DNA from 3 places in the Halomonas sp. C10-5 genome. Region 2 is predicted to be linked to each of the others. Evidence: riboswitches for the same ligand, from Rfam matches in the RefSeq annotation. Region 2 holds a riboswitch; each other region holds the start of a gene.
What was found. A riboswitch is a leader RNA that binds a small molecule or an ion and turns the genes downstream of it on or off. The one in region 2 is predicted to bind thiamine pyrophosphate.
Positions count from the first base shown of each region.

Region 1: it holds a riboswitch for thiamine pyrophosphate, as region 2 does, so the genes downstream of both, thiO (glycine oxidase ThiO) here and ACJ7IV_RS03350 (SLC5/6 family protein) in region 2, are expected to answer to the same signal.
Region 3: it holds a riboswitch for thiamine pyrophosphate, as region 2 does, so the genes downstream of both, thiM (hydroxyethylthiazole kinase) here and ACJ7IV_RS03350 (SLC5/6 family protein) in region 2, are expected to answer to the same signal.

Region 1 is NZ_CP175665.1:1,423,125-1,426,390, forward strand. Features, by position in the region: gene ACJ7IV_RS06695 (thiazole synthase) at 1-114, opposite strand, end outside; gene thiS (sulfur carrier protein ThiS) at 114-323, opposite strand; gene thiO (glycine oxidase ThiO) at 357-1,454, opposite strand; TPP riboswitch at 1,515-1,637, opposite strand; gene ACJ7IV_RS06710 (hypothetical protein) at 1,710-2,015, opposite strand; gene argF (ornithine carbamoyltransferase) at 2,100-3,020, opposite strand; gene ACJ7IV_RS06720 (Grx4 family monothiol glutaredoxin) at 3,185-3,266, shown strand, end outside.
Region 2 is NZ_CP175665.1:710,515-713,780, reverse strand. Features, by position in the region: gene ACJ7IV_RS03355 (TenA family protein) at 1-426, opposite strand, end outside; gene ACJ7IV_RS03350 (SLC5/6 family protein) at 423-1,829, opposite strand; TPP riboswitch at 1,819-1,929, opposite strand; gene ACJ7IV_RS03345 (HNH endonuclease) at 2,145-3,065, shown strand; gene ACJ7IV_RS03340 (peroxidase-related enzyme) at 3,069-3,266, opposite strand, start outside.
Region 3 is NZ_CP175665.1:242,149-245,414, reverse strand. Features, by position in the region: gene ACJ7IV_RS01150 (DUF3413 domain-containing protein) at 1-980, opposite strand, end outside; gene ACJ7IV_RS01145 (hypothetical protein) at 1,178-1,438, shown strand; TPP riboswitch at 1,512-1,610, shown strand; gene thiM (hydroxyethylthiazole kinase) at 1,643-2,464, shown strand; gene thiE (thiamine phosphate synthase) at 2,454-3,071, shown strand; gene ACJ7IV_RS01130 (DMT family transporter) at 3,116-3,266, opposite strand, start outside.

The DNA of each region.
Region 1 (3,266 bases), 710 kb from region 2:
CTCCTGCATCACCGCCGGCGAGGGGTAGAGGGCGGTGCCGAGCAGGAGGCGGCTGGTGAAATCCTCGCCGTAGAGCACCAGGGTGTCGTCTTGAGCGTCGTGGGGCGTGTTCATCAGCCACCTCCTACCGGGGCCACGATATCGATGCGGTCGCCGTCGTCGAGGGTGCGCTCGGGCCAGGTGGAGCGCGGAGCGAAGGCGTCGTTGATGGCCACGGCGACACGGCGCTCGCCGTACCCCCAGCGCTGCAGGGCCTGGGCCAGGGCGATGCCCTCGGGTAGCCGGGTGGGTTCCCCGTTGAGGCTCAGGGTGATCTCGTTCATGGGGCTCTCCTCTTCAAGGAATTCGACGCCGGGTCAAGCCAGCGACTCCCGGGGTACGGCATCGGCGAGCACCGCGGCGAAGGGACGTTCGTCCTGGCCACGGATCTCGGCCAGCACATGCTCGACCACCGCCGGGGCCAGCAGGTAGCCATGGCGGAACAGGCCGTTGGCGCCGATCAGGCCGTCCTCTCGGGTGACGTGGGGCAGGTTGTCGCGAAACGCCGGCCGCAGGTTGACGCCCTGCTCGAGGATGCGTGCCTCGGCGAAGGCCGGCGACAGGGTGTAGAGGGCCGTGGATAGCTCCAGCGATGACTGCAGCGAGATCGGCGAGCGGTCCTCGCTCTCGATGGAGGTGGCGCCGATCACGAAGCGCCCGCCGGGCTTGGGGACCACGTAGAGCTGGTAGCGCGGGTGCATCAGGCGTACCGGCCGGGACAGCGTCACCTCGTCGGTATGCACGTGCAGGGTCTCGCCGCGTACGCCGCGCAGGGTTGGGTGCCTCGGCTTGGCGCCGTGGCCGCGGCAGTCGATCACCAGGTCGAAGGCGCGTCGGCCGGTGGGGGTGACGACCTCGCCGGGATGGGGCGCCACCGGGGTGCGGGCATGGCACTCGCCGCCCAGGGCATGGATCGCCTCGAGCAGTCGGGTGAGCAGCTCACGGTTGTCCAGATGGGCCTCAGCGGCGAGAAACAGGCCGTGGCGAAAGCCCGCCAGATCGGGTTCCAGGGCATGGACGCCGGCGGCATCCAGCATCCGGTAGCCTGGGGGGTCGCCCAGGGCGTCATCCAGGTCACGGCGGAACTGGGTCAGCTCGTTCTCGTCCTGGGGGTGGGCCACCACCAGGCTGCCGTGCTGGTGCCACAGTCCCGGCGCCTCGAGTTCGGCGAGCCACTGCGGCCAGCGCTCGAGGGCGACCCGACCCATGTCGAAGATGCAGCGTTCGCCGACCACGGTTTCGGCCAGCGGGGCGACCATGCCGGCGGCGGTCCAGGCCGCCGCCGGCGGGGTGTCGAGATCGCCGGCGTCATACAGGGTGACGGCGTGGCCGTCGCGCAGCAGCTGCCAGGCGAGAAGACGGCCGAGCAGGCCGGCGCCGGCCACGGCAATGCGGCGTTGGGAAGGCGTGGTCATGGGTCTGGTATCCGGCGGTTGGCGGTGACGAGCAGGCCGGATGCGGGGCAGGGGCGGGCAGCGATGCACGATCTTGTTCCCTCCGCAGGCATCAACCTGATCAGGTTCAACGGGTTCGGCCGTACCGATCTCAGCCCCCGTGTCCACCGCAGTGCGGCTACCGGGGCTCCCCGACAAGCGTGTCCAACATAACCAAGGAGGCCCGCCGACGCAATCGCGTCGGCGGGCCTCAGGACTCCTTCGGCGGTGGGCCGGTCAGGCGCAGTCGGCGGCACCCTCGCCGAACATGTCGAACAGCAGCTCGCGGCCCATGCCGGTAAGCACGAAGCGCCGCTGGTCATTCCAGGTCGCCGCCTCGCTGGACTCGAGGATGCGCTGGCAGGCCGACCACTCGCGGCTGTCGCTTTCCAGCGTCTCCAGGGCATCGGGGTCGAGGCCGCGATGGGGCACGGTGACGGTCTCAAGGACATGGCCCTGGCGGTAGAGCAGGGCGGCCATGTTGGAGAGGCACTGGCGCAGGCTGCGCTGCATGCCGAAGGTATCGATCGTCTGTGTAGTCATGCGCCGCGTCTTCCCAGGTGGAATGTGCTGCGGCGCATTATACAACCTTGGTCGCACAAGACCAAGGTCTAATGAGGGCCGGTCTCAGTCGTCTACCTGGCCCAGCAGCAGGAACTCGATCAAGGCCTTCTGGGCATGTAGGCGGTTGCCGGCCTCCTGCCAGACCACGGCGCGCGGGTCGTCGAGCAGGGTCTCGCTGATCTCCTCGCCGCGGTGGGCGGGCAGGCAGTGCAGGAAGAGGACATCGTCGGCGGCGCGGTCGAGCAGCGCCTCGCTGACCTGGAAACCGGCGAAGGCCGCCGCCCGCTTGGCCTGCTCCTCCTCCTGGCCCATGGAGGCCCAGACGTCGGTGGTCACCAGGTCCGCACCGCTGACCGCCTCGGCGGGATCGCGCAGGATGGTGACACGGTCGCCGGCGGCCGCGAGGATATCCTGGCGCGGCTCATAGCCCTCGGGGCAGCAGATGCGCAGCCGGAAGTCGAACTGGCGGGCGGCATTGATCCAGGAGTGGCACATGTTGTTGCCATCGCCGATCCACACCGCCGTCTTGCCCCGCACGCTGCCGCGCAGCTCGGTCCAGGTCATCACGTCGGCGAGCAGCTGGCAGGGGTGGTAGTCGTCGGTGAGGGCGTTGATCACCGGCACGCTGCTGGCCGCCGCATACTCCTCGAGCCCGGCGTGGGAGAAGGTGCGGATCATCACGATGTCGACCATCTCCGAGAGCACCCGGGCGGTGTCGCCGATGGGCTCGCCGCGGCCGAGCTGGGTGTCGCGGGGCGAGAGGAACAGCGCATGACCACCGAAATGGGCCATGGCGGTCTCGAAGGAGACCCGGGTGCGGGTCGATGACTTCTCGAAGATCATCGCCATGGTGTGGTTCGGGAAGGGGGTATAGGTGGGCCCCTCCACCTTGAGCGCGTTCTTGATGGTGATGGCGCGCTGGATCAGGTTGCTCAGCTCTTCGGGGCTGGCATCCATCAGGGTCAGGAAGTGCCGAGTGGCCATGGGGTGCTCCTCGTAAAAACGCACATCCTAGCCAGCCGCCGGGGGATGCGCAACGCGCCATGGATCAGTAGAATGGCCTCCATCAAGACCTACTGCCGGAGTCGGGTATTGCCCGAGCCGGCATTCGCGACCTCTGTTGTCCATTGCATTCATAGGGAGACGCCATGAGCACCACCCTCGAGAACATCCAGCGCCAGATCGGCGAGAATCCGATCCTGATCTACATGAAGGGCACCCCGCAGCTGC
Region 2 (3,266 bases):
CGCGTAGCCGCCTCCATCACCGGTCTCGCGCAGCAGCGCCTGGAAGGCCCGGGTCTCGGGCAGCCAGGCCCGCGCCTCGGGCGTCGAGGCCGGGACTCCGAAGGCCTCGAAGGTGCGCTGGAAGGTGCTGTTCTCGTCGCTGGTCAGCATGCCCATGAACTGCCCCAGCACCACCCGGTCCGCCATGCACGGCGCACGGCCGATGGCGAATCCGATCAGCGCGGTGAAGGGATCCACGAAGCCGTAGTCCTGCGCCATGTAGGCGGCGAAGTCATCACCCGAAAGCCGCCCCTCGGCCAGGGCGTCGAACAGCGGATGGTTCACGGTAGAAGACCAGTCGGGCTCGCTGATCTCGCGCAGCCAGTCGGTGAGGCGCGGCGCGTCCTGCTGCGCGGCCCAGGCGTTGAAATCGGCGCGGGTGTTCATCTGGCGCCTCCTTCGCGGGCGGGCTGGAACCTCGCGCCCGGACGCCACCAGGCGACCAACAGGCTGACGAGCGTCGAGCCGACCAGTGCCCCCAGGAAAGGCGGAAGCGTCGGTATGCTGCCGGGGAAGGTGGCCGCCAGCACGCCGGCGGCGAGGCTGCCCTGCGCGATCCAGCCCGGCACGATGGCCCCGAGCATGCCGGCCACGCCGCCGACCACCGCGGCCAGCGGCGACATGCGTCGCCACAGCCCCAGCAGCACCGGCACCACGATGGCCGCACACAGGAGATCCGCGATCAGGAAGAGGCGCAGCACCGAGAAGCCCTGCAGGGCCACCCAGACCACCGGCACCATCAGCGCCACCGTCACCAGGCGCGCGGCGCGCACCGAGAGCCCGCGCCGGCCGCTGCTTGCCACCGCCATTGATGCGATGGCGTTCTGCAGGGTATCGACGCTCGAGGCCACCAGGGTCACCGCCAGCACCAGCGCCGGCAGGCCCAGCCAGGCCGGCGCCGCGGAGAGCAGCGCGAAGAAGGGCATCGGCGGCTCGCCCAGCGGCAGCGCGTGCATCGCCGCCAGCATGCCGAGCCCGCCGATCGCCATCACCACCAGCAGGCTGCTGGCGCCGCCCAGCAGCGCCCCTCGGCTCAGGGCGCGATCATCTTCGGCGGCCCAGATCCGCTGCCAGTAGCCCTGGTGGAAGAGGTTGGCCGCAGTGACCGCGATCACCAGGGTCAGCGCCACGGAGAGCGCACTGCCAGCGGGAATGGCAGGCATCGTCGCCTCGGCGGGCATCGGCGGCAGCCACCACCAGGCCACGCCACCCACCAGCACCAGCAGGGCCAGCAGCAGCCAGGCCTGCCAGCGATCGGTGGCGAGGCTCGCCCGCAGACCGCCGAGCGTGGTGTAGACCAGGGTGACTACCGCCAGCCCCAGGATCACCAGTGCGGGCGGCACATCCGAGAGGATGCCGGCGATGGCACCGATGGCGGTAAGCTCGGCGGCCAGGAAGAGCGCCATGTAGGCCACCGAGACGAAGGCCACCCAGCGGCGCACCCCGGCGCCGTAGCAGGCCTCGGCGAACTCGCCGATGCTGCGGCCTTGCGGCAGGTGGCGGCGGATCGCCGGGCCGTAGAGCCCCAGCACGATGAAGGGCAGAGAAGAGCCGATGGCATAGCCGGCCAGCGCCACCGGCCCCACGAAGGCGCCGATCTCCGGCGGCGCGAAGAGGATCCAGGCGCCCATGCCGGAGGCCAGGAACGACAGGCCGATGGCCTGGGCACCCTGGGAATTGCGGGCAGTCACGTAGTCATCGAGGGGGCCATCGGCCCGGCGGGCCCGCAGGCCCAGGAAAGCAAAGCACAGCAGCGCCGCGCCGAGCACGGCAGACGTCAGGTAGGGCATGTCGCACTTCCTCCGCCGGTATTAACCGGATCAGGTTCCAGGGTCGGCGCATGGCCCTCTCAGCCCCCGCAGATGCGGCGGGACTCCCCTGGCGACAAGTGAATGATTTGTGAGGTCACGCCGCGCACAGCGGCAAGGCGTGACCGGAGGCATCATAGCGAGACAGAGTCCTGCCTGCCAGTGGACCAGCGAGACATGCTCAACTACTCGTCGGCGCAGAGGATCTTCACAGCGCTCAATACGCGCAACGGTGTACAAGCCACCCCTCTTGATTAGTATGAGTGGATACTATCGGCATAGAGCGGGGAGCCAGCTTTGCTGAATATCGATACTCGTCTTCGCCAAGCAGCATTTCAGCGCCTTGAAGCCATCGCACAACAATACTCGAATGATGTGCCCTGGGAGGCCATTGCCCAGCCGGTCCCCTTGGATGGGGAGTCTTTCTTCATCGCCAGCAGAGCAATCGGCATCTTCAAACCCAAGCAGATGCCAGATGGCATCCTGAGTATCAAAACCGTGGTCCCCAAGCAGGGCAGGATCAATATCTATTCCGATGGTGCTAGCGACGAGGGTGGCTTCTGGTATTCGCTTGAGGCAGGAGGAACAGCCAAGCCCGCGAATCGCCAGCTCTTAATCAGCTACGAGCGACAGGATCCGATCATCTACCTAGTGGGCGTCGCTCCAGGCCGCTACCTTCCTTTATGGCCCTGCTACATCGACAACATGGACCTGGCCAGAGAGTTATGCCATGTCAGCATGAACGACCGAATTGGCCAGATGCGCCATGTCGCAGAAAACCATGGCGCCTACAGGACGGATGAGATAGAGAAGCGCTACGTAATCCGTGAAGCCAAAACGCGGGTTCATCAGGCTGAATTCCGTGCGCGAGTGATGCTGGCATATTCCAACCGCTGCGCCATGACGGGGCTGCCAGTGCCACAACTACTGGAGGCGGCACATATTATTCCCGACATCGATCAGGACAGCACCGCAGAAGTGAGCAATGGCATATCCCTCAGCCGGCTGCATCATAGGGCTTACGATGCTGACTTGATCGGCATTGACCCCAACTACCGCATCCACCTGAATGATGAGCTGCTCTCGACTCAGGATGGGCCTCTGCTTGAGAGCATGAAGCAGCTCGACGGCCAGCGAATCTCCATCCCCAGACACGCTAGAGATAAGCCGAGCCAGGAGGCACTGGAACTGCGTTATCAGCGATTCTTGTCGCGCTAAAGCCTATTTCTTCTCTCGCGGCACCCGCCCCATCAGATAGAACTCCTCGTTGGGCGGCGTGCCGGTCAGGGTGACCAGCCGGTTGGAGAGGCCGAAGAAGGCGGCGATGGCGCCGATGTCCCAGATGTCATCGCGGGTGAAGCCGGCGTCCGCCAGGCGGGCCTCCCATTCGTCGGTGAGCTCTCCCACCTCCAGGCTGCA
Region 3 (3,266 bases), 470 kb from region 2:
TCGAGCTTCTCCATCAGCACCGGCGGCGTCTGGCCGCCGGTGAAGGCATCCCAGTAGGTGACCGGCAGGCCATAGAAGAGGCTGAACACCCCCGCCTTGGTGGAGTTGCCCCCACTGAAATGCTCGGCGGCCCGGTACCAGCCGGAGCGGTTGGCGTAGCGACTCAGGTTGGGCATCACCTCGGGGCTCAGCAGGTCATGGCGCACGCTGTCCAGCACCACCAACAGCAGGTTGTGGGGCGCGGCCGACGGCGAGCAGCTCAGCGGCGCCGAGGGATAGGCCAGGTCATGGGCCTTTCCCTGTGCCGCCTCCAGCTCCACCCGGTCGCGCACCGCCTGGGGGTCGACCCAGCCCCGCTTGACGAACAGGCGCTTGGCAGTGGCGGGATAGAACAGCGGCACATGGCGGGTCATGCCGGTGATGTCGCGGTCGTAGTGGGCGTCGGCCCAGGCGTGCCAGCCGTGCACCCCGAGCAGGGCCAGCAGGCCGAGGGCGAGTGCCGGCAGCACCGGCCGCGACAGTGGGCGCCGCTTGAGCCATAACCCCAGGGCCCCCTGCAGCGCCAGCATCGCCAGCACCCCGCCGATGGCCAGGCCCCAGGCCAGCCAGGAGAAGCTGAAGACGTCGCCGCCAGCGTTGACCAGCAGGTCGAGGATGAAACCGCTCAGGTGGAAGCGGTACTGGGCGTAGACGAAGGTGTCGAGCAGCAGCACCAGCTGCAGCAGGCCGGCCCACAGGGTGGTGACCAGCCACAGCCAGGGCGCCCGAAGCAGCGGGGCCAGCAGCAGCAGCGGCAAGGCCCCAAGCCACACCAGCAGCCCGATATGGCCGAGGAACACCAGCAGCAGGTAGCCCCACTGCTCGGCGCCCTCGGGAGCCATGTAGGGGAGGTAGCGCAGGCTGATCAGCCAGGCGAGCAGCAGGTTGGCAAGGGTCCAAGCGCCCAGCCAGCGCCAGCGATGGAGAAGGGATGCAAGCATGTGATGGCCACGATCATGAAAGGGCCCGACACCAAGCCGCGATACACGGCCTGTCGGGTGGTGGAAAGATACCGGGATCGGCGTCGTCACACTCTGGTCATGCCACCTTAAGCAATCCTTAAGGAAGGCGCGCCACAGTCATGGTGCATGCTGATACCGCCGCAACCCGAGGCAACACCATGACCCGGAGTCCGATAATGACACTCGCAGACACCCTCGTCGCCGAGAATCGCGCCATCGTGCCGCTGCTGCTCATTGGCCTGGCGTTGCTGGCCCTGGGCGTGCTGGCCGCCGGCTGGGACCCCATCGAGCTGCCACTGGGGCTCGCCGCCCTGGGCACCCTGGCGCTCGTCCTGCTCACCCCCGAGCGCTGGCAAGGCGAGGAAGCACGGGACACCGTCAACAGCCTGGTACTGGCCAGCCTGATCACCCTGGCGGGCTTCCATGTGATGGCGTGAACCTCGCTGCTCGAGCGCCTCGCCAGAGGCATTGCCCGGCCTTTACAGTCCTCCCCGGGACGTGGATAGTGTGGCTCGACGACAGGGGCGCCGCGGCACTCGCCGTGGCTGAGACGCACCCTTGGAACCTGACCCGGATCATGCCGGCGTAGGGAGTCGTGCAGCCCGCCCCGCCGCCTGCACCTCCCGCGCCCGGGAGGAACGATGACCACTGCCACCCGCGGCCCGATCGACCCCGCCGCCCATCTCGCTCGCCTGCGCGAGCGCGCACCACTGATTCACAACATCACCAATCTGGTGGCCATGAATCCCATGGCCAACGTGCTGCTGGCCCTGGGCGCCTCGCCCGCCATGGTGCACGCCCGCGAGGAGGCCGCCGAGTTCGCCGCCCTCGCCGATGCCCTGACGGTGAATATCGGCACCCTCTCCCCCCACTGGGTCGAGGCCATGGAGGAGGCCGCCGTGGCCGCACGGCTGTCGGGCAAGCCCTGGGTGCTGGACCCGGTGGCGGTGGGCGCCACCGCCTACCGCCGCGAGACGGGCAGCCGCCTGCTGGAGCGACGCCCCACGGTGATCCGCGGCAACGCCTCGGAGATCCTGGCCCTGGAGCACCAGGGCAGCGGCGGGCGCGGCGTGGACAGCAGCGATCCCACCGAAGCCGCCGAGCAGGCCGCCGTGGCCCTGGCGCGCCGCATTGATGCCGTGGTGGCGGTGACCGGCGAGGTCGACCTCGTGACCGACGGCCGGCGCCTCGCCCGCATCCCGGGCGGCCATGCGCTGATGCCCCGGGTCACCACCCTGGGCTGCGCGCTCACCGGCGTGGTCGCCGCCTTCCTGGTGGGCGCAAAGGATCCCTTCGCGGCCAGCGTGGCGGCACTCGCCTGCTACGGCGAGGCGGGACGCCGCGCCGGTGAGGTCGCCAACGGCCCCGGCAGCTTCGCCGTGGCCTTCCTCGATGCCCTCTACGCCCTCGACCACGACCAGCTTGCCACCCTGCCCACCCTGGAGGTGACCGATGCGCCTTGACCTCTCCCTCTACCTCATCACCGACCCCGCCCTGTGCGCCGGCCACGGCCTGGTGGAGACCGCAGTGGCCGCGGTGCGCGGCGGTGCCACGATGATACAGCTGCGCGACAAGCACGCCTCGAACGGCGAGATGATCGACCAGGCGCGACGGCTCAAGGCGGCGCTGGCCGGCAGCGGCGTGCCGTTGATCATCAACGACCGCCTGGCAGTGGCGGTGGAGAGCGGTGCCGACGGCCTGCATATCGGCCAGGATGATGGCGAGGTGACCGAGGCCCGAGCGGCCCTCGGCGAGCAGGCGATACTGGGGCTCTCGGTGCAGACCCTGGCGCAGATGGCACGCATCGACGCCGAGCACCTCGACTACCTGGGACTCGGCCCGGTATTCGCCACCCCCAGCAAGCATGACCACGCCGAGCCGCTGGGCTTTGCGGGGCTGGCCACCCTGGTGGCGGCGAGCCCCCTGCCCAGCGTGGCCATCGGCGGCCTCACGGTCGAGCACCTTACGGCGACGCGCCAGGCCGGTGCCGACGGACTGGCGGTGATCTCGGCGATCTGCGGCATGCCGGACCCCGAGGCCGCGGCGCGGGCCTTCTTCTCCCGAGGCTGAACTCATCCCGGGACAAGGCCAGGACGTGCAGCAACGGCTGGGGATCAGGCGGTGGGGCGCCGCTTGAGCGAGGTGCGCCCCTCGCGATAGGCGATGGCCAGGCCACTGCCGATGATCAGCACGCTGCCCACGAACACCCAGAGGTCCGGCATCTCGCCCCAGAACCACCAGCCCAGCAACACCGCCCACAGCATG